DNA from 4 places in the Bacillus sp. GW821-FHT11D08 genome. Region 2 is predicted to be linked to each of the others. Evidence: riboswitches for the same ligand, from Rfam matches in the RefSeq annotation. Region 2 holds a riboswitch; each other region holds the start of a gene.

Region 1 (5,213 bases), 410 kb from region 2:
AGCGGCTGGCCGGCCTCGGCGTTGATCTCGTCAATGTGCATGCGGCAGGGGGCGCACGCATGATGCGCGCGGCCCTTGAGGGGCTTGAAGAAGGCACGCCGGCAGGCAGAAAACGCCCGTCTTTAATCGCGGTGACTCAGCTGACCAGCACTTCAGAGCAGGTGGCGAAGGAAGAGCTTCTGCTGCATAAGCCGCTGTTAGAAACGGTCGTGCATTACGGCAAAATGGCGGAAGAGTGCGGGCTGGACGGAGTGGTATGTTCGGTGCATGAAACAAAAGCCATTTATGAAGCGGTCCGGCCTTCATTTCTGACAGTCACACCGGGCATCCGCACGGCCAGTGACGCAGCTGACGATCAAGTCCGGACGGCGACTCCGTTATTTGCGAAAGAAAACGGTTCGTCAGCCATTGTCGTGGGCCGCTCAATTACAAAAGCGGAAAACCCCGTTGAAGCATATGAAGCAATTAAACTGGAATGGGAGGGCGTTCGCCGATGAAACAGGCTATCGCAAAACATCTATTACACATTGAAGCTGTCTTTTTACGCCCGAATGAGCCGTTTACGTGGGCGAGCGGCATTTTATCACCGATCTATTGTGACAACCGTCTGACATTGTCGTATCCAAAAGTGAGAAATGATGTGGCGGACGGGCTCGGCAAACTGCTGAAAGAGCATTTTCCCGAGGCGGAGATGATCGCGGGCACTGCAACGGCGGGCATTCCGCATGCTGCGCTTCTCGCAGACCGTGCAGGCGCACCGATGTGCTACGTCAGAAGCAAACCGAAAGCGCACGGCAAAGGAAATCAAATAGAAGGCGCCATTAAGAAAGGACAAAAAACAGTCGTGATTGAAGACTTGATTTCTACCGGGGGCAGCGTGCTTGAAGCTGCAGCGGCCCTTCAAAGAGAGGGCGCGGAAGTCCTCGGCGTCATTTCCATTTTTACATACGGACTGCCGAAAGCAAAAGAAGCCTTTAAAAAAGCGGGTCTTCCTTATTACTCGTTAACGGATTATGACACGCTGATTGAAGTCGCGCTTGAAAACGGAACGATTCATTCAGATGACATTGAGAAACTGAAATCATGGAAACAGAATCCCGAGTCAAAAGATTGGTTTAAAAAATAATGACAATAAAAACAGGCCTCAGGGCCTGTTTTATTATTCCTATCAAAAAACTCGGGTTGACTTCTGTTAGAATTGTGCTAAAATTTAGTACAAATCTAAAAAGCTTATCAAGAGCGGCTGAGGGACTGGACCGATGACGCCCGGCAACCTGCGTGTCATGCAAGGTGCCGCATCCAGAAAAATGCACAGCATTTTGAAGATAAGGGCTATACCGGGTCACTGTCTTTCATTCCGCTGGATTGAAAGTTTTTTATATGAAAAAAAGATTGAGGGATAAGACAACCGGCAGAAAACAACAGCTGTTTGATTGTCTCCGGGAGGAGGAAAGGAAAAATGCTAACGTATGACACATGGGAAGAGCCGGCGATTACATTTCCGGAAGACGATTCCTATAAAGGCGCGCTGTCCGTTTTAAAATGGGCATACGGCCACTACGGAGACCAGCTTGTTTACGCGTGCAGCTTCGGGATTGAAGGCATCGTCCTGATCGATTTAATTTCTAAAGTAAAGAAAGACGCGGAAATCGTGTTTCTCGATACGGGTCTTCACTTTAAAGAAACATATGAAACGATCGAAAAAGTGAAAGAGCGTTACCCGGGACTGAACATTATCCTGAAAAAGCCCAGCCTTACTCTTGAAGAACAGGCCGAGGCGCACGGAGATAAACTGTGGGAAAGAGAACCGAACCAGTGCTGCTACATCAGAAAAATTCTGCCGTTAAGAGAAGCGCTCGCAGGGCATCCGGCATGGCTGTCCGGCCTTCGCCGGGATCAAGGGCCGAGCCGGGCGAATACGAATTTCCTGAATAAAGACGACAAGTTTCAATCGATTAAAGTATGCCCGCTGATCCATTGGACATGGAAAGACATCTGGAGATATACTTCCAAGCATGAGCTGGATTACAATATCCTCCACGATCAGGGGTATCCGAGCATCGGCTGTGAACCGTGCACTTCACCTGCGTTTACCGCGGAAGATTTGCGGAGCGGCAGATGGAACGGCATGGCGAAAACAGAATGCGGACTGCATGAATAAAGGAGCTGCCCGATGGAATTAGCCGCTATTTTATTCTGCCTGTTTTTTGCCATGAATATCGGAGCCAGCGGAGCCGCGGCTTCAATGGGAGTCGCTTACGGGTCCGGCGCAGTTAAAAAGAAAACGTATGCGCTGATCATCTGCGCGGCCGGAGTCCTGTCAGGGGCGGTTATCGGCGGCGGTGAAGTCGTTAAGACGATCAGCGGCGGAATCATTCCCGAACAAACCATTACGCTCACCATTGTCTGCATTATTATCGGATCGGCGGCGCTATCATTATTCACGGCGAATGTGCTCGGCATTCCGCTGTCGACGAGTGAGGTCACTGTCGGGGCGATTGTCGGTGTCGGCGTCGCGTACAAAGTATTGTTTTTACAGCATCTTTTAGTCATCGTGAGTTTTTGGGTGCTCGTACCGTTCGTCGCGTTCTGTTTCACGTTTCTCGTCTCGAAGGTATTCAGTTCTCTGAATATTCGAGTCATTTCGAGTCGGAAACAGAAGATTTTAGGGATTGTGCTGCTGATTGCGGGGTTTTGGGAAGCTTTTTCAGCCGGAATGAACAATGTCGCAAATGCGGTGGGCCCTTTGGTTGCTGCGGGCGTGCTCAGCGTGTCCAAAGGAACGCTGTACGGAGGCATCTTTGTCGCTCTCGGCGCTCTGCTTTTAGGACGCAAAGTGCTTGAAACCAACGGGAAAAAGATTACGAGATTTTCAGCCGGAGAAGGCATACTGCTTTCAGGAACCGGCGCGGGGCTTGTCATTATCAGTTCCGTCTTCGGTCTGCCGGTCCCATTGGCGCAAGTCACATCATCATCAATTATCGGTATCGGAATGGCCAAAAACGGGCCGAACGTTTTTCATAAAGAAGTCGTGAAAACGATGCTCAAAGTATGGGTCGTTTCACCGTTTTTGTCACTGTCGATTTCGTATTTGCTTGTCTCCCTGCTGTTAAAAGGAGATTACTATTCCATCTTTATGATGGCCAGCGTGCTTTTGGCAGCTGGCGGAGCCGCCAGTCTGATGAAAGCCATCCGAAAAGAGAAACGCTCTGTCCATGAACAAGGCGGAGGCATTTAACTATTAATCTGAGTTTATTTATCTGTTAACTGGGAGGAATCATGTATTATGAGTTTAGCACCGCACGGAGGAACATTAATTAATCGGGTAAATGAGCAGTATGATCTTACATCCGTCCAAAAAGAAATTGAGCTTGATTTGATTTCGTTCGCTGATTTAGAGCTGATCGGGATCGGGGGGTACAGCCCGATTGAAGGATTTTTCACAGAAAAAGATTACGTGTCAGTCGTTGAAAATATGCGTCTGGCATCCGGGGTTGTCTGGTCCCTGCCGATCACGCTTCCGGTCGATTCAGATAAAGCGGCTGAGCTTGCCGTCGGCGACACGGTGAAACTGACTTACGGCGGAGAAACATACGGCGTAGTCGACATCGAAGATATTTATACGCCGGATAAACAAAAAGAAGCCGTTCACGTATATAAAACCGATGATGCCGCGCATCCGGGCGTGAAAAAATTATTTTCACGCGGCGATACGTATGTCGGCGGGCCGATCACATTAGTTAAAAAAGCGTCAAAGCAGTTTCCCGAGTTTACATTTGAACCTGCCGATACAAGACGAAGCTTCGAAGAAAAGGGCTGGAAAACCATCGTCGGTTTCCAAACGAGAAATCCGGTTCACCGCGCCCACGAATATATCCAAAAAACCGCGCTTGAGACGGTTGACGGCCTGTTTTTGAACCCGCTCGTCGGTGAAACAAAATCAGATGACATTCCGGCGGATGTCAGAATGGAAAGCTACCAGGTGCTGCTCGATCATTATTATCCGAAAGACCGCGTGTTCCTCGGCGTATTTTTGGCGGCTATGCGGTATGCGGGGCCGAGAGAAGCCATTTTCCACGCGCTTGTCCGCAAAAACTACGGCTGCACGCATTTTATCGTCGGCCGCGATCATGCCGGCGTCGGTGATTACTACGGCACATATGAAGCGCAAGAGCTGTTTGATCAATTTACAGCGGATGAACTCGGGATTACACCGATGAAATTCGAGCACAGCTTCTTCTGCCAGAAATGCGGCAACATGGGAACGGCCAAAACATGCCCGCATGACAGAGAAGACCACGTCATTCTGTCAGGAACAAAGGTCAGAGAAATGCTGCGAAGCGGCGTCATGCCGCCGGCGGAATTCAGCCGTCCTGAAGTTGTCGAGGTGTTGATTAAAGGGCTGAAAACGAAAGAAGAAGCAGGCGTTTCTTAAGGAGGAAAATAGAGTGACAAATCGTGATATCGTGTGGCATGAAGCCTCAATAACGAAAGAAGAATACCAGCAGAAAAACAAGCATAAAAGCTCTATCCTCTGGCTGACGGGCTTAAGCGGTTCAGGAAAATCCACGATTGCAAACGCCGCAGCGCGCGAGCTGTTTGAACAAGGCTATCAAGTCATCGTGCTTGATGGTGATAACATCCGCCACGGCTTAAACAAGGACTTAGGTTTTTCCGATGATGACCGCAAGGAAAATATACGCCGCATCGGGGAAGTGGCGAAGCTTTTCGTTCAGCAGGGAACCATCGTCATCACGGCTTTTATTTCTCCGTTCCGTGAGGACAGAGATCAGGTGAGAGAGCTTGTGGCAGAGGGCGAATTTAATGAAATCTACGTGAAATGCGATCTCGATATATGTGAAAAGCGCGATCCGAAAGGTTTATATAAAAAAGCAAGAAATGGTGAAATTCCGTTCTTTACGGGGATCGACTCGCCGTATGAAGAGCCGAAAGCGCCTGAGCTCGTACTTGATTCAGGGAAATGTGAACGCGAAGAATGCACCGGAAGACTGGTTGACTTTGTGAAAAACAGCTTAGCATAATAGGTCCAAAAAGGCCGCGCAATCAGCCGGATATCCCCCGCAATGGCGGGATATGGTAAAATAGCTGAAGTGCGGCCTCGCGGCTGTTCTGGGAAGATTTCAAAACGGATCGGGGAGACATGCTATGGGGAAAGTATTTATCGTTGGAGCCGGTCCGGGAGATCCGGACTT
Region 2 (5,213 bases):
GTAATGCCGCGTTTCTCCCTCTCTGCTTTCGGCATGGCGGCATGCGACATGGCTGCAGGGTATGAGAGAATGGATTCGACGGCGCCGAGGCTGACGGCAAATACCGGAAGCGATACGTTTTCGACCAGCTTTTTGACGGCTTCTTTGCTTTCCAATTCAAAGGACAGGACGGCGCCCGCTCCGCTCGCTTGACGTTTATGGGTATCGGCTCCCGGGTGTCCGGCAAGGCCGGGATAGTAAACGTTTTTGACGGCGGGATGCCCGTCAAAATAGGCAGCCAGCCGCTCAGCCGTCCGGCTCGCTTTTTCCAGTCTGACCTGCAATGTTTTTAAGCCTCTCAATACGAGCCAGCAGTCCTGAACGCCGAGCACCGCTCCAAATGAATTTTGCAGCTTATACAGCTGATTGCCGAGCTCTTCATCTTTTACGGCGGCAAGGCCTGACAGCACGTCGCTGTGGCCGCTTAAAAATTTCGTCGCACTGTGAAGCACGATATCTACGCCGAGATCAAGCGGCCGCTGCAGAGCAGGCGTCATAAAAGTATTGTCAAGGTATGTCAGACAGCCGTGATCCTTTGCCAATTTGACGACGCCCTTAATATCCGTGATGCCGAGCGTCGGGTTTGACGGCGTTTCCATATAAATGGCTTTCGTGTTCGGCCGGATGGCGCGGGCGACCGCTTCTGTGTCCGTCATATCGACAAAGGTGTGTTCGATTCCGAAACGGGACAGAACCTCAGTCACCATGCGGAATGTTCCGCCGTACACATCCTCCGTGACGAGAACATGGTCGCCTTGGGATAAGAGCAGAAACGCCGTCGAAATCGCCGCCATTCCTGAGCTGAAAGCAAAACCTCTCGTTCCGCCTTCAAGACCTGCGATCGTTTCTTCAAGCGCTGCTCTTGTCGGTGTGCCTGAGCGGCTGTAGTCATATGTCCCGAATTCTTCAAATGAAGACTGATGGAATGTGGAAGCATGCTGGATCGGGACGCTGACGGCTCCGGTGGCTCCGTCTGTTTTAAATGGATTGTGCACGAGCTGGGTTTCCAGCGTCCAATTGTGATTACTCATATGACACGGCCCCCTCTTTTACTTGCTGTAATGCCTGCTTTACATCCCGCTTCAAATCCTCTGCATGTTCAATGCCCACTGAAAATCTCAGCAGACGGTTGCAGACGCCGTTTGCGATACGGATGTCTTCCGGAATGTCCATGTGCGTCTGTGTCGCGGGGTATGTAATAAAGCTTTCCACCCCGCCGAGACTTTCTGCGAAACAGATCGTTTTCAGCGCCTTTAAAAACGGATTGATCCATTCCTCTTTTTGCAGCCGGAAAGACAGCATCCCGCCTTTTCCGGGATATAACACGTCGGCGATTTCTTCTTCCTGTTCTAAAAATTCCGCAAGTTCACGGGCGTTTTCTTCATGACGGCGCATTCTGAGTCCGAGTGTTTTCATCCCTCTCATTAAAAGCCACGAATCAAACGGCGGGAGAACGGCTCCGATCGCATTTTGGTGATTAAACATGATCTCGCCGAGCTCTTCATCCTTTACGACAGCAAGACCGGCAAGGAGATCATTGTGCCCCGCTAAATATTTTGTGGCGCTGTGAATGACGATGTCCGCTCCCAGTTCAAGCGGGCGCTGGAGCACCGGGGTATAAAACGTATTATCCACAATTAAAAGCAGGCCGGCTTCTTTCGTAATCCGGGCGATTTTTTCAATGTCCGCCTCCTGCATTAACGGGTTTGTCGGTGTTTCAACAAATACCGCTTTCGTGTTTTCCGTTATTTTGGAGCGTAAACAGTCTTCATCGCTGAAATCATCGTAAATAAAGCTTAAGCCGTATTTTCTCCATTCGTTTTCAAACAAACGGTACGTGCCTCCGTATAAATCGGAGGATACAATCAATTCATCCCCGCTTTTAAATAAAGCCATAATCGTTTGAATGGCTGCCATTCCCGAGCTGAAGGCAAAGCCTCTCGCACCGTTTTCCAACACGGCGATAGCGTCTTCAACGAGCTGGCGTGTCGGGTTTTTCGTGCGCACGTAGTCAAAACCTGTAGATTCTCCTATTCCTCTATGGCGGTAAGCGGTGGACAGATAAATCGGCGGACTGACCGTTCCCGTTGCTTCTTCGCTTCTATTTCCGATTTGGGCTAATTTTGTATCAACATGCTGCGTCATCAGTAAGCACCATCCTTTTTCAAAAATAAAAAAGCCCCCTCTTCATAAGAAGAAGGAGCTTTTCTCTTCCTCTTATCTTCCAAGCATGTGAATCGCTTGCTGGATTTAGCACCTTGGCACTTTGCCTTCCCGCGGCAAAGCAAACCGGTTGCTGAGGTTTCAAAGGGCCAGTCCCTCCACCTCTCGTGATAAGAATATTGTTTTGTATTTTCTGATTGTTCTATATTAACGCACTATAAAATGAATTTCAATAACTTTTTATTTATCTGAACTCTCGCAAGAAGTGCATCTGAAGAAAGAAATTTCTAATAATTCATGGTACAATAGGAAAAAACCATCAAGACAAGAAGCGGCCTGGAGGAATGCGAAGTGGCATCAAAAAACGGAATCATTCATGAGAAAAAACTTTTCTCCCATGAGCTTGAAGAGGAAATGACCGTTTTGGTCTACCTGCCCGCCACCTTCTCCCCCCTGTATAAATATCATACGGTCATCGCTCAGGACGGCCATGATTATTTCAGATTAGGGAGAATCGGGCGGCAGGCGGAAGAGCTTATGTCAAAAGGGGAAATTGACCGCTGCATCATTATCGGCGTCCCTTATAAAAATGTGCGGGAGCGAAGAAACACATACCATCCAGAAGGGTCTAAGTTCGCCTCATATAAGCGATTCATCGCAAATGAGCTCGTTCCTTTTATCGACAAAGAATACCCGACTTATCAAGTCGGATACGGCCGCACCATGATCGGGGATTCCCTCGGCGGAACCGTTTCGCTCATGACGGCGATTGACTATCCGAACATGTTTGGAAACGTCATCATGCAGTCTCCGTATGTTGACGGGCACGTGCTGGATGCCGTCCGGCAGTCGGAGGATCTCAAACAGATTTCCGTTTATCATCAAATCGGAGAAAAAGAAACCGGCGTTCACACGACAGACGGCCAGGTTCTTGATTTCACCGCGCCGAACGAAGAGCTCAAACAGCTGCTGGAAAGCAAACAGTCTGAATACACGTATGAAACCTTCGACGGGGATCATAAATGGACCTACTGGCAGCCGCTCATCACGCCGGCGCTGAAAAAAATGCTGTAACCATTCATTTAAGGAGGGAACTTTCATGAAATACGGTATTGTTTTATTTCCATCAAAAAAATTACAGGATCTCGCAAATTCGTACCGGAAACGCTACGACCCGAGCTACGCGCTCATTCCGCCGCATCTGACGCTAAGAGATCCGTTTGAAGCGACAGAACAGGAAATCGAGCAGGTCGTATCACAGCTGAGACAGACGGCGAAAGAATCGCATCCGCTCGTTCTGAAAATCACAAAATACAGCTCGTTTTCTCCTGTGAATAATGTGATATATATGAAAGCAGAGCCGACGGAGGAATTAAAATCTCTGAGTGAGAAATGCTACTCAGGAGCATTATCCGGCGAGCCGGAATACAGCTTCGTTCCGCATGTCACGGTCGGCCAGAAGCTGTCGTCAGATGAACATTCCGACGTACTCGGACAGCTGAAAATGCTGGACATTTCCCACGAAGAAGTCATCGACCGTTTTCACTTGCTCTATCAGCTGGATAACGGCTCATGGACTGTGTACGAAACATTTTTATTAGGCGGAGGAGAATAACTGTTTGGAATCCATCATCGCAAAAACTGAAAAACAGCTGAACGACGCTTTTTTCGTCAGAAAAGAGGTCTTTGTTAAAGAACAGCACGTTCCGGAAGAAGAAGAGATTGATCAATTCGAAGACACGTCAGAGCATATAGTCATATATGACGGCGGCCAGCCGGTCGGAGCCGGCAGATGGCGCTTGAAAGACGGGCATGGAAAATTAGAGCGCATCTGCGTGATGAAAAGCCATCGTTCTTTAGGCGTCGGAGCCATCATTATGCAGGCGCTTGAAAAAGCGGCGGCAGCCAAAGGCGCCGACAGCTTTATCTTACATGCGCAGACGCAGGCGGTTCCGTTTTACGAAAAACAAGGATACCGCGTCACATCCGGCGAAGAATTTCTCGATGCGGGCATCCCCCATCTGGAAATGATAAAGGAACACAAACGATAAAATCAAAAGCACTCCTGTTATATGGCAGGAGTGCTTTTTTATGAAAATAAAACTATTTCATGAATTTTATTGAATTTTATGGAAGATCAATGTATGTTTAGTATACGAAGTATTACAATTCATACAAAAAATACAATTCATTTTTCGGAGGGATAAACATGACGGCACCAAAAGGAAAACACATTTTCGGGACTGTTAAAGTGGGCACAAAAGGACAGATTGTCATTCCTAAAGAAGCAAGAGATGTTTTTGATATAAATCCGGGGGATTCACTGCTTATGCTCGGGGATGACCAGCAAGGTATCGCACTTGTTAAACAAGAACTCTTTTTCGAGTTTGCAAAAGATATTTTAAACGCTAAGCAAATCGACGCAGATAGCGAGGATGAGTAAATGCACGCGATTGAGCTGAAGCAATTAACGAAACATTATAAAGAAACCGCCGCCGTTGACCGTCTTGAGTTCTCAGTTGAGAAAGGGGAATTTTTCGCTTTACTCGGTGAGAACGGAGCCGGAAAAACGACATTAATCAGTATGCTTTGCGGACTCCTTTCTCCGGATGACGGTGATGCATCAGTGCTTGGACACAGTATTTTGACTGATTTGGATAAAATAAAACCGAAATTGAATATGTCCCCGCAGGAAACAGCCATCGCTCCTCATCTAACCGTACGGGAAAACTTAGAGTTTATAGCCGGAGTCTACGGAATTCCGAAAAAAGAAGCAAAAAAAAGAACAGATGAGATGCTCGAATTGTTTCAATTAAAAGAGAAAGAAAGAGCAAAAACCAAAACATTATCAGGAGGAATGCAGCGCCGTCTCAGCATTGCAATGGGAATGATCACCAAGCCGGATATTTATTTCTTAGATGAGCCGACATTAGGGCTGGACGTCCGTTCACGCCGCGAGTTGTGGAAAAATCTTGAGGCATTAAAGGGTGACATGACGATTATTTTAACCA
Region 3 (5,213 bases), on a different contig from region 2:
ACAGGAAATTAACGCTTTTTTTCCTTCAGCGGTAATCTCAATATTGATTGCACGTTTATCCAGTTTGCTTGGCACAGTGTGAACATATCCTTTTTTCGCGAGGCTTGAAATTAATTTGTTAGCGGTTTGTTTTGTTGTGCCCAGCTTTTTAGCGATATTCATAAGTGTGGTATCTTCCGTCGGTAAATGGGCAATAGCAATAAGAGTCATGTGCTGTCGGGAAGTCAACATTTCTAAGTATTCGTCCCCCCGAGCCTGCACTTTATTGACAACCGAAAATAATGATGCGTAACTTTGTTGCATAACATGCAGTTCCTTCATTAATAAATTAATATCCATAAGGTATCTCCTATCTTAATTGTCACCATGTTGACAATTATAATATACAACGAAATGGGGAACAAGTCAACATGGTGACTAATTGGAGGGGTTACGGCTGTTTTCAAAAATGTCACAGGCAGTCGGAGTGTTTACAGAAGGGGTAATAAGTAAAAGAATGCGAAAAGGCATTAATACAAAGTGAGAAGGTGTTTGACATGCAGAAAGTGAACTGGTCAGAACAGTATGAATGGTTCAATAAACAAGATGAAAAAGACGGGCGTTTAATGGCGCTCCTTCGTCATGAGCTTACATATGAGGAAGTCATACGGTTATATAAGAAAGGGTTTTATTTGAAATCTAAAGAAGGGGATGTTTCGTTACGTAAGAATGATATCTGTCGTATGTTTGGGGTTGAAGAGAGGCAGGGCGGCGAATCTTAATAAACGGGAAGAGACAAACTCTTCCCGCTTTTCATGGCAGCTGTTATTCTTTTTCCAGCATGGAAGTCAGCCATTCTCTTAATGCAGTTTTCTGTACATACCGCTTTCCGTTTCTCGTGATATGCGGAATGTCAGAGGTGTCGGGCACGATTTGTTTCGCTTCTTCCTTGGTTACTCCCATTAATGAGAATGTGGTCAGTGTCTTCATGAGGATCAGGTGATTTAAAGTTTTTCAATCCGTCTCCGATGAAATATCCGGCTAAAGTGATTCCGATGCCGGTATGATATCCATACAGCAAACCTCCAATAAACGTTATCACTTTTTATACGGTGAAGCCGGCCGAAAGGATTCAGCCTTCATCAAAACCGCCCGGCGTTTATTGCGGACGGTTTTGATTGCTGAGCTTTTCCACCTGCACCTTTCCGGAGAAGAAAACAGCGCCTCCGCCCATATCCGCCAGCCGATCGGGCGTGAGCGAATTGACGAGCTGTTTTTTATCATCCATATCGGCCCAAAGACCTTGGCTGACTGCAACGCCGGGAAGCACCTGTTCGCCGACCGAAACTGTCAATTCACACTCTCCGCGGTGATTCCAAACTCTAACGGTTTCCCCGTCTTCTATGTTCCGGCGTACAGCATCTTCTGTATGAATAAAAAGCTTTGGCGCTTTTTCCAGTTTTACGTGTTTTTCATTATTCGAAAATGTCGAATTTAAAAAATTATGATTCGGTCCCGGGACAAATAAAAGCGGAAAATCGCCATCGCTCTCAAGAGGGATGTGCGTCGGCAGCGCCGGATAACCGTCCTGTTTCATCTTTTCAGAATATAATTCAATTTTTCCGCTCGGTGTTTTGAGCTTACCCGGAAAAAGCGGTTTTTTCCGTTTGGCTCTCATGAAGGAATGGCGTGAGAGCGATTCGTAATCAATATCCTCGATATACGGATTGTCGGGAAAGTCCAGCGCCTGTCTGATCAATTCTTCATCGGAATCCTGAAGCTCCTGCTCGGTAAATCCCATTGCTCCGGCAAGCAAACGGAACACTTCCGTATTCGATTTGCTGTCCCCGTAGGGTTCGATCACCAGTTTTTGCAGCTGAATAAAATGATGCCAGTAAGACGTGTAAAAATCCGTGTTTTCCAAAGCGGATGCAGCAGGGAGCACGATATCCGCGTATTTGGCGGTTTCCGTTAAAAACAGATCGTGAACGACTGTAAATAAATCCTCCCGCAGCAGGCCTTTTCTGACTTTATTCGCTTCCGGCGCAACCACTGCGGGATTCGTACCGTAAATAAACAGGGAGCGCACGGGCGGTTTTGTTTCTAAAAGAACGCTTCCGAGCCTGTTCATATTAAATGATCGTGGCTTCCTGCCGTAAAGCAGATCAGGCCGCTGGAGCGCTTGTCTGTTATAGTTTAATACCGCGCTGTTGTGCTTGATTGCGCCTCCTCCGGTGTTGAGCCACTGTCCTGTAACAGCCGGAAGGCAGGCAACGGTGCGGACGATCATTCCGCCATTGTCATGGTGCTGAATGCCGTTTCCGATCCTGATAAGGGAAGGGGAGGTTTCCCCGTACATTCTCGCAAGGCGTCTGATATCGTCGGCTTTAACGCCTGTAATAGCAGAAACCGTTTCCGGATCATAGTGTTTAACATGCGCTTTTAATTCGTCACTGCCTTCGGTGTATTCTGTGAGAAATGCTTCATCGTGAAGGTTTTCGTCGAATAAGACATGCATGATACCGAGGGCGAGTGCGGCATCTGTGCCGGGGCGAATGGGAATAAACCAATCGGCAAGCCGGCCGGTTTGGTTCTTATGTACATCGATAACGACAATTTTAGCCCCTTTTTTCCGGGCTTTTTGGGCAATCATGACTTGGTGCATATTCGTGCTGACGGCATTGATTCCCCAAAAAATAAAGAGCTTTGCATGTATGGTCTCTTCCGGATCAGTACCCGCTCCTTCACCCATTGTATAGTTATAGCCTTCAGATCCGGCTTTGCTGCAGATCGTCCGTTCGAGATGACTCGCTCCGAGACGATGGAAAAAACGGCGGTCCATTCCCTCTGCCGCCAGTTTTCCCATATTGCCGTAAAAGCTGTACGGAAGAATGCTTTCCGCTCCTTCTTCGGCAATAAGCTCTTTCCAGCGCGCACTGATCGTATTGATCGCTTCCTCCCAGGAAATAGGCGTAAACGCGGCTTCACCTTTTTTACCGATCCGTTTTAACGGAACGGTTATGCGTTTCTCATCATAAATACGCTCAGCCATGTGTCTGACTTTGTTGCAAATATTCCCTGATGTGACCGGGTGATCGGGGTCTCCCTGAATGTTAACGATTTTTCCGTCTTTTTTTGTCACAAGCAAGCCGCATTGATCGGGACAGTCTAGTGAGCATACCGACTTAAAGACCCCGTTCGGCTGTTTTGCAGCAGAATTCATAGCCCATTTCTCCTCTTTGTTTATATTGTAAGCATTATAACATTTCAAAATCGAACGTCAATTCAGAAAAAAAGTGTTGACATCACGGAAAGACTTTTCTATGATGAGTTTATTCTTTTAAACAGCCTGACAATTTCATCATTTTATTTTCTATCCAGAGAGGTGGAGGGACTGGCCCTACGAAACCTCGGCAACATTTATTGTGCCAATTCCAGCAAGCGTATGCTTGAAAGATAGGAAAGAATGATCTATACATATTTGTGCGCTTCAAGCGCATAAAGACGGTATATGAATCTCTTTCCTTCTTTGGGGAAAGAGATTTTTTTATGAAAAAATTTATGTGAAAAGGATGTTTTGCACCATGACGGTTTTAATTACCGCACCATATCACGACGAGGGGCTGAAGGAGCTGACTGAGCTGTTCGGCCGGACTGTGCACCGGCCGTGGAAGAAGCACGGCCGGGCCTATCGGGAAGATGAATTGATCCGAATGATTCAAGAGACAAACGCGTCGGGGCTTATCACTGAACTTGATGAGGTGTCTGAGCGTGTTATTGACATATTGCCTGATTCCGCTTTTATCGGTGTCTGCAGAGGAATGCCGTCTAACGTGAATATTGCGGCGGCGACTAAAAGAAAAATCCCCGTTTTCTTTACACCGGCCCGCAATGCCCAGGCTGTTGCTGAAATGTTTATCGGAAATGTGATTTCATTTTTGCGTCATACGTATTCTTCCCATCAGTGGCTGAAAGACGGGAAGTGGAATGGTGATTATTTGCAGGCTTACGTCAAATTCAGAGGAAATGAGCTGACGGGGAAAACAGTCGGCCTTATCGGTTTCGGAGCCGTCGGACAGAGAATCGCCCGGCTATTGGCCGCTTTTGACTGCAAGGTGCTTTACTATGATCCATTTGTCCGTCATGAAAACCGGGAGTATGAAAAAACGACGATTGAACGGGTATTTTCTGAAAGTGATATTGTTTCCGTTCACTTGCCGCGTACAGAAGAAACCATCGGCCTTATCGGCGCCCGGCACTTTCAATTGATGAAACAGGAAGCTGTTTTTGTCAATACGTCAAGAGCGGTGGTTACAGACAGGGAAGAGCTGCTGCGGGTGCTGAAAGAACGGCGGATTAAGGGAGCGATCCTTGACGTGTTTTATCACGAACCGCCAGAATCTTCTGATTATGAATTGATCTCTTTGCCTAATGTATTAGCGACTCCCCATTTAGCGGGCGCAACATTTGAAGTGGAAGATCATCATGTGAAGATTTTAAATGAAGCGCTTTTCAAATGGAAACAAGATCAAACCTGCTCAATACGTGAACTTTATAACAAAAGAGAACTTGAAACGGAAGGAGGAGGCTGTAATGGCTGAACAAAAAGGCTACCTTGTATTTGACATCGGGACGGGGAATGCGCGAGTCGCGGTCGTGACTGCCGGCGGCGAAGTGACCGCGCTTGAAAGGGAAGACATTGAATATGTGACGGATCCGCTTTATCCGGACGGACGATATTTCTCACCGGAAAGATTATGGACGCAAATCAGCGCTATGGCAAGGAAGGTTATTGCCAAAAGCCCACATATTACATTAATCGGAATCACCTCCACAAGCCAGAGGCAGGGAATTGTTCTGATCAATAAAGGTAAAAAGGCATTTCTCGGTCTGCCCAACATTGATAACAGAGGGCGTGAATGGGAAGACGGGATTGAGGCAATAGAAGAAGTGCATCAGCAAACCGGACGTCTTCCGAGCGCTTTATTTTCCGCCATGAAACTTGTCGGATTAAAAGCTAGACAGCCGTCTTTATGGAAAGAAGTGAAGTACATCACAAGCATCAGTGACTGGGTGACATTTGAGCTGAGCGGTATTTTAAGCTATGAACCGTCACAGGCTGCTGAAACACTGCTGTTTGACGTAAGGAAAAAGGCGTGGTCAGAGAAATTATGCAACATCTTCGGTGTGCCTTCTGCCATTCTTCCTTCACTCGTCCGATCTGGGACGGTTGT
Region 4 (5,213 bases), 160 kb from region 2:
TATTGAGCATTATTACAGATTATACTTTATTTGTAAACATTTTTTTACTAAATAACTTATTTTTTCATTTCATATTGGAATCTTTAGCATGAATAAGAGAATAATACCCATTCGGGTAATGATATAAACAGAATGCGGCATATTCAAGAATTAAAAAACAGCCAAAGCTGACTTTATATTACAATAAAAAACCTCTCATGCCGGTGGGTGCATGAGAGGTTCGGGCGTCTATCAGTTTTGCACACTTTCATTTTCGTAAATCGGCACCCAGCCCTCAGTCGTCACGAAGATTCGGATTGCGACGACCCGGCGGTCTTCCTGAAGCGTAAAGTAGTGGCGGATGTTCTCCGGAACTGAAATCAAATCTCCCGGATTTAAACGGACGTCGAAAAATGTGCCGTCTTTGCCTTGAATGACGAAGATGCCGTGTCCGCTGACGATAAAGCGGACTTCATCATCCGTGTGGTGATGTTCTCTTTGGAAATTTTTTAATAATTCATCAAGATTCGGCGTGGTGTCTGATAAAGAAATGACATCCTGAGACTGATATCCGCGCCGGGCTGAAATGTCCTGAATCTCCGTGTCAAACGCCGCGAGAATCCGTTCTTTTTCATCTTCGGTTAGATCGTATTTTTCCGAAAGCTCAGACGGAAGTTTTTCAATGTTCCACTGCTCATAGATCACCTCTTGTTCGTCTAAGAAGCGCGCTACTTCTTCCTGATGTTCAATGAGCGTATTTTTTTCGTCATGAATTCTGATGGTCGCCATTTTCTATTCCTCCTTTTATTTTACCAGCTGCGGCCGAAGTGACAGAAGCTTGAGGTGACAGCTGAATAAAAATTCATAGGCTTCCAGCACCCTTTTCGCTTCAAATGCGGTCCGCCCCCATGCCGTAATGCCGTGATTGCGGATTAACACCGCGCCTGAGCCGGCGGCCGCATGGTGCGCGAAGTTTTCGGCCAATGCCGGGATGTGCGCCGGATTGTCAATGATCGGAACGGTCACGGACGCGTTTTCCTCCCATAATCCGAGCGCCTTAATCATCTCCTGCCCCTGAAAAGTGATTTGTTTTTCATCCCCGTAAAGCTCTGAGATGACATTATTATTGACGGTATGGACATGCAGACAGCAGCCGGCGTCTGTCTTTTGGTATAAGTAAGTATGGAGAAGCGTTTCCGCTGAAGGTTTTAAAGAATGGCCGGTCTCAGCGGGCTTCCCGTACTCATCGATTAAGAGAAAATCTTCGTCTGTTTCTTTTCGTTTGTCTTTTCCGCTCGCCGTAACGAGAAAAGTCAGCGGCCCGTCGGATACTTTGATGGAAAGATTCCCGCTCGTTGCCGGGAACCAGTCTCTTTCAGCCAGCTCGCGTTTTACCTCGGCAAGTTCGCGCCAGCGTTCTTCTTTTGCAGCCATGCCTGCACCTCCCCGATGTTTTCAATGCCTGTTTTCACCTCATGAAAATCTTGAAAAGGCAGATGCCGGAGGCCGAGTTCTTTGCATTCAGTCAAAAGATAATCTCTCGCAAAGCACATATCGGACAACTTTGCAGCCTCGACATCCGTGACCGAATCACCGATCATAATGAGAAATTTCTGCTGATCGGATAGCTTACGGATGACTGACGGTTTGCAGCAGCCGCATTGATTGGTACAGTCTCCGTCACAGGCGTGCGGCCAGTCTATATGAATATGCTCATTGTCAAAGGATGCATGATTGCAGAAAATCCGCTCCTTTTCTACGATCCCTTCCAAAAGCGGATGCACAAAAAAGTCCATTCCCCCGCTTACGATATAAAACGGGAGGCCGTTTGACCGGACAAACGAGACAAAATCCAAAAAGCCGTCCCGTATTTTCGCATCCTTCAGAATAAAGCCGGTCAGTTCTTCTTTTAAGCTGCTCGGCAGCAGTCCGAACATCCGGCCGACTCCTTCTTGGATTGATATGCTTTTAGACAGAACACCGTCTTTTAATTCAAGCCACTCAGGAGGCGCGAATTCTTTCATCATGCTGACAATGTTGTCGTTCATGGTGACCGTTCCGTCGAAATCACAAATAATCAGCGGTGTGCGGGTCATACGGCTTCCACCCTTCCCCATTTGTCTAATGCGAGCTGAAGATCTTTGCACGACGCGGCTTTTTCTTCAATCGGCTGCGCTTCAAGCACCGCATCAATGATGGCGCGGAACGCTTTTCCCCCGCCCTCGGCTCCTTTCGGATGGCCGTGAATGCCTCCGCCGGCATTGATGATGTGATCGATGCCGAAATCGCGCATCAATAATGGCACCATACCGGGGTGAATGCCTGCTGACGGGACGGCAAACGACGGATGAAAGACATCGTCTTTTACACATTCATCATGGATTGCAAGCGCGGACTCCTTCGGAAGAGCAACGGATCCGTAAGGTGACGGAAATAAACTGAAATCAGCGCCGCAATAGCGGTTCAGCTTGCCGAGCAAAAGCGCATGCGACAAGCCGTAAACGGGAGATGATGTGAACGCGCCGCTGACTGCCGGATGCGCCATGATCGGAAGCGGGATTTCCCTGTCCTCAGCAAGGCTCTGCATCACATCTAAACCGTAAGCAAACACATTCAATAAAAGCGCGTCCGCCCCGAGTTCTGCCGCGCGCCTCGCTTTATCCCGCAATTCAGCGGTCCTTCCCGTAAGGTTTACGGCATACAGCGTTTTATGCCCCGTTTCCTCCCGGGTTTCCTTCAGGACTTGTTTTCCTTCGATAATGCGGGTTTCAAACGGAGCCAGTTCATTTTCAAAGAAAATTTCGTCATCTTTAATAAGATCCACGCCGCCGAGCGCCTGCTGTCTGAGCTGTTCTTTAATGTCGGCGAGATCCCGTCCGATCACGCCTTTAAATATGCTCATCAGAAGCGGTCTTTCAAATTCGCCCAGCAGTTTGCGGATGCCGTATATACCGAATTTCGGCCCGGGAAGGGAGCGTTTAAACCCTTCGGAAAATTCAAGATCAGTCAATTTTATTTTTCCGTCCAGTGACAGCTTTCCGAATACCGTCGTCAGGACGGCCGGAATATCTCTTGAAAAATTCGCCTCGGGATAGGCGATGGTGATGACGGATTGTGTTTCGTTTTCTGAGGTTCCTTCTTTCTCCTCAACTTTTACGACCCGCCCTTTATGTTTTCTGAGCTGTTCCTGCTTCACCAGGGGCAGGTCAGTCCAGGAGCCTACCGTCAGCCCCGCCGCAATCTGTTCCGCCCGCTTTTCACTGTCCGTTGTGTCTGTCAGAAGATATGTTGCCAATACTTCGCTCATGCGTGAACGCCTCTCTTTCTTTCGCAAAACATAAAAAAACCTCTTCCGTTTGAGCAGAAAGAGGCTTCGTGTTATGTCCGAATCTTATCTCTCAGCTCCTGCTGCAAGAATTAGCACCGTGCTTTATCAGTCGGTTGCCGGGCTTCATCGGGCTCGTCCCTCTGCCTGCTCTTGATAAGAATAATGATTTTATAAAGTATTTTGAATTATCGCATTGTTATTCTGATATGTCAATGCTTTTTCGGGTGAAAAGATTCAGTTTCCCGATCCGTTCCGCAGCTTCTTTAAGTCTTTCTTCACTTGTCAGAAGACCGACTCTTATATAGCCTTCCCCCCATTTTCCGAACCCGTTTCCGGCAGCGACCGCGACATCCGCTTTCTCGAGCAGCAGATCTGAAAACGACTGTGACGTATAACCGTCAGGCACAGGGAGCCATGCAAAAAAGGAGCCCGCCGGAGCCGTCACATCCCAGCCGATATTGCGGCAGGCTTTAATCCATGCATTGCGTCTTGATTCATATCTGTCATTTTGCGCCGCGACGCATGCCTGATCCGCTAAAAGTGCGGCTGCCGCCGCCTGCTGCGCCGCGGGAAACAGGCTGACAAACATATGATCCTGATAAAGGTTGATCGCTTCGATGACAGAAGCGTTTCCGACGGCAAATCCGACCCGCCAGCCCGCCATATTATACGTTTTGGACAAGGTATAGATTTCGATTCCCGTCTCTTTTGCGCCTTCGGTCTGCAAAAAGCTCAGCGGTTTATGCCCGTCAAAGCCGACGGCTCCGTACGCGAAATCATGAACGACACAAATGCCGTTTTGCTCCGCAAAACCGACCGTCTCCTCGAAAAACGCCTCTGTCGCCACAGCGCCGGTCGGATTATTCGGATAATTGAGATACAGCAGCTTCGCCTCGCTCCGCACCTTTTCAGGAATTACGCTGTAATCAGGGAGAAACCCTCTTTCTTCCGTCAGCGGCATCATTTCCATTCTCGCTTTTGCAAGGGCGACGCCTGACCAGTAATCAGGATATCCGGGATCAGGCACCAGAATGGTATCTCCCGGGTTTAAAAGACATTGCGGAAGCTCAACAAGTCCCGCCTTGCCTCCGAACAGCACGGCGACTTCCGTTTCCGGATCAAGCGTGACCCCGTACTCCCTTTCATAAAATGCAGCGGCTGCTTCTTTGAAGCTGTAAGCGCCCCGGAATGATGAGTATTTATGATTTTCCGGCCTTTCGACGGCGCGCTTCATTTCTTCAACGATATGCTGAGGCGTCGGCTGATCAGGGTTTCCCTGCCCTAAATTGATGACGTCTCTGCCTTCTTTCAGCTTTTGATTCACTTTTTGCACCAATGATGCGAAAAATTGTTCCGGCAGCTGTTTGAGTACATCTGAGATTTCAAAGTTCATATTTTCACCTTCTAAAAATGTCTTGAAATGATAGTCCATCATCATATATGGTTAAATAAAAAAAGTAAAGAGAAACTTGAGGTGTTAAAAAATGAAATGGACCGTTTCCTGTTTGCAATTTGATATTTCATACGGAAATCCTTCAGAAAACTTTAAAAAAGCAGAATCTTTGATTGAGCAAGAAAGCCGCCATGCGGATGTAATCGTGCTTCCTGAGTTGTGGACGACCGGCTATGATCTCACACGGCTAGACCAGCTGGCGGATGAAAACGGCAAAGTTTCGGAACAATGGCTTAAAGAAACGGCAAAAACATACAACGTACACCTCGTTGCCGGATCTTTTGCGGTCAAAGAAGGCGAAAATGTCTATAACACCATGTACATCGCCGATAACAGCGGACAGATCGTGAAGCGGTATCAGAAAGCCCATCTGTTTCAGCTGATGGATGAACACCTTTACTTGTCAGCAGGAAACAGCGACGGTTCCTTTGAGCTTGACGGTGTCAAGTGCGC

What was found. A riboswitch is a leader RNA that binds a small molecule or an ion and turns the genes downstream of it on or off. The one in region 2 is predicted to bind S-adenosylmethionine.
Region 1: linked by a shared signal. The riboswitch ahead of AC1RRX_RS06775 (phosphoadenylyl-sulfate reductase) and the one ahead of AC1RRX_RS04805 (methionine biosynthesis PLP-dependent protein) in region 2 are both predicted to bind S-adenosylmethionine.
Region 3: linked by a shared signal. The riboswitch ahead of AC1RRX_RS12850 (2-hydroxyacid dehydrogenase) and the one ahead of AC1RRX_RS04805 (methionine biosynthesis PLP-dependent protein) in region 2 are both predicted to bind S-adenosylmethionine.
Region 4: linked by a shared signal. The riboswitch ahead of mtnW (2,3-diketo-5-methylthiopentyl-1-phosphate enolase) and the one ahead of AC1RRX_RS04805 (methionine biosynthesis PLP-dependent protein) in region 2 are both predicted to bind S-adenosylmethionine.

What each region holds. Positions count from the first base shown of each region.
Region 1 covers NZ_JBXARS010000002.1:640,834-646,046, forward strand. The annotation lists gene pyrF (orotidine-5'-phosphate decarboxylase) at 1-497, shown strand, start outside; gene pyrE (orotate phosphoribosyltransferase) at 494-1,126, shown strand; SAM riboswitch class I at 1,228-1,332, shown strand; gene AC1RRX_RS06775 (phosphoadenylyl-sulfate reductase) at 1,460-2,161, shown strand; gene cysP (sulfate permease) at 2,174-3,238, shown strand; gene sat (sulfate adenylyltransferase) at 3,287-4,435, shown strand; gene cysC (adenylyl-sulfate kinase) at 4,449-5,042, shown strand; gene cobA (uroporphyrinogen-III C-methyltransferase) at 5,167-5,213, shown strand, end outside.
Region 2 covers NZ_JBXARS010000002.1:232,008-237,220, reverse strand. The annotation lists gene metC (cystathionine beta-lyase) at 1-1,070, opposite strand, end outside; gene AC1RRX_RS04805 (methionine biosynthesis PLP-dependent protein) at 1,063-2,184, opposite strand; SAM riboswitch class I at 2,254-2,379, opposite strand; gene AC1RRX_RS04800 (esterase family protein) at 2,554-3,276, shown strand; gene AC1RRX_RS04795 (YjcG family protein) at 3,302-3,817, shown strand; gene AC1RRX_RS04790 (GNAT family N-acetyltransferase) at 3,822-4,253, shown strand; gene AC1RRX_RS04785 (AbrB/MazE/SpoVT family DNA-binding domain-containing protein) at 4,412-4,645, shown strand; gene AC1RRX_RS04780 (ABC transporter ATP-binding protein) at 4,646-5,213, shown strand, end outside.
Region 3 covers NZ_JBXARS010000005.1:298,941-304,153, forward strand. The annotation lists gene AC1RRX_RS12830 (MarR family winged helix-turn-helix transcriptional regulator) at 1-339, opposite strand, end outside; gene AC1RRX_RS12835 (hypothetical protein) at 537-761, shown strand; partial or broken gene AC1RRX_RS12840 (hypothetical protein) at 805-1,057, opposite strand; gene AC1RRX_RS12845 (molybdopterin oxidoreductase family protein) at 1,139-3,202, opposite strand; SAM riboswitch class I at 3,350-3,442, shown strand; gene AC1RRX_RS12850 (2-hydroxyacid dehydrogenase) at 3,564-4,580, shown strand; gene AC1RRX_RS12855 (FGGY-family carbohydrate kinase) at 4,573-5,213, shown strand, end outside.
Region 4 covers NZ_JBXARS010000002.1:396,357-401,569, reverse strand. The annotation lists gene AC1RRX_RS05765 (1,2-dihydroxy-3-keto-5-methylthiopentene dioxygenase) at 232-768, opposite strand; gene AC1RRX_RS05760 (methylthioribulose 1-phosphate dehydratase) at 784-1,413, opposite strand; gene mtnX (2-hydroxy-3-keto-5-methylthiopentenyl-1-phosphate phosphatase) at 1,371-2,075, opposite strand; gene mtnW (2,3-diketo-5-methylthiopentyl-1-phosphate enolase) at 2,072-3,286, opposite strand; SAM riboswitch class I at 3,368-3,467, opposite strand; gene AC1RRX_RS05745 (pyridoxal phosphate-dependent aminotransferase) at 3,504-4,700, opposite strand; gene AC1RRX_RS05740 (carbon-nitrogen family hydrolase) at 4,792-5,213, shown strand, end outside.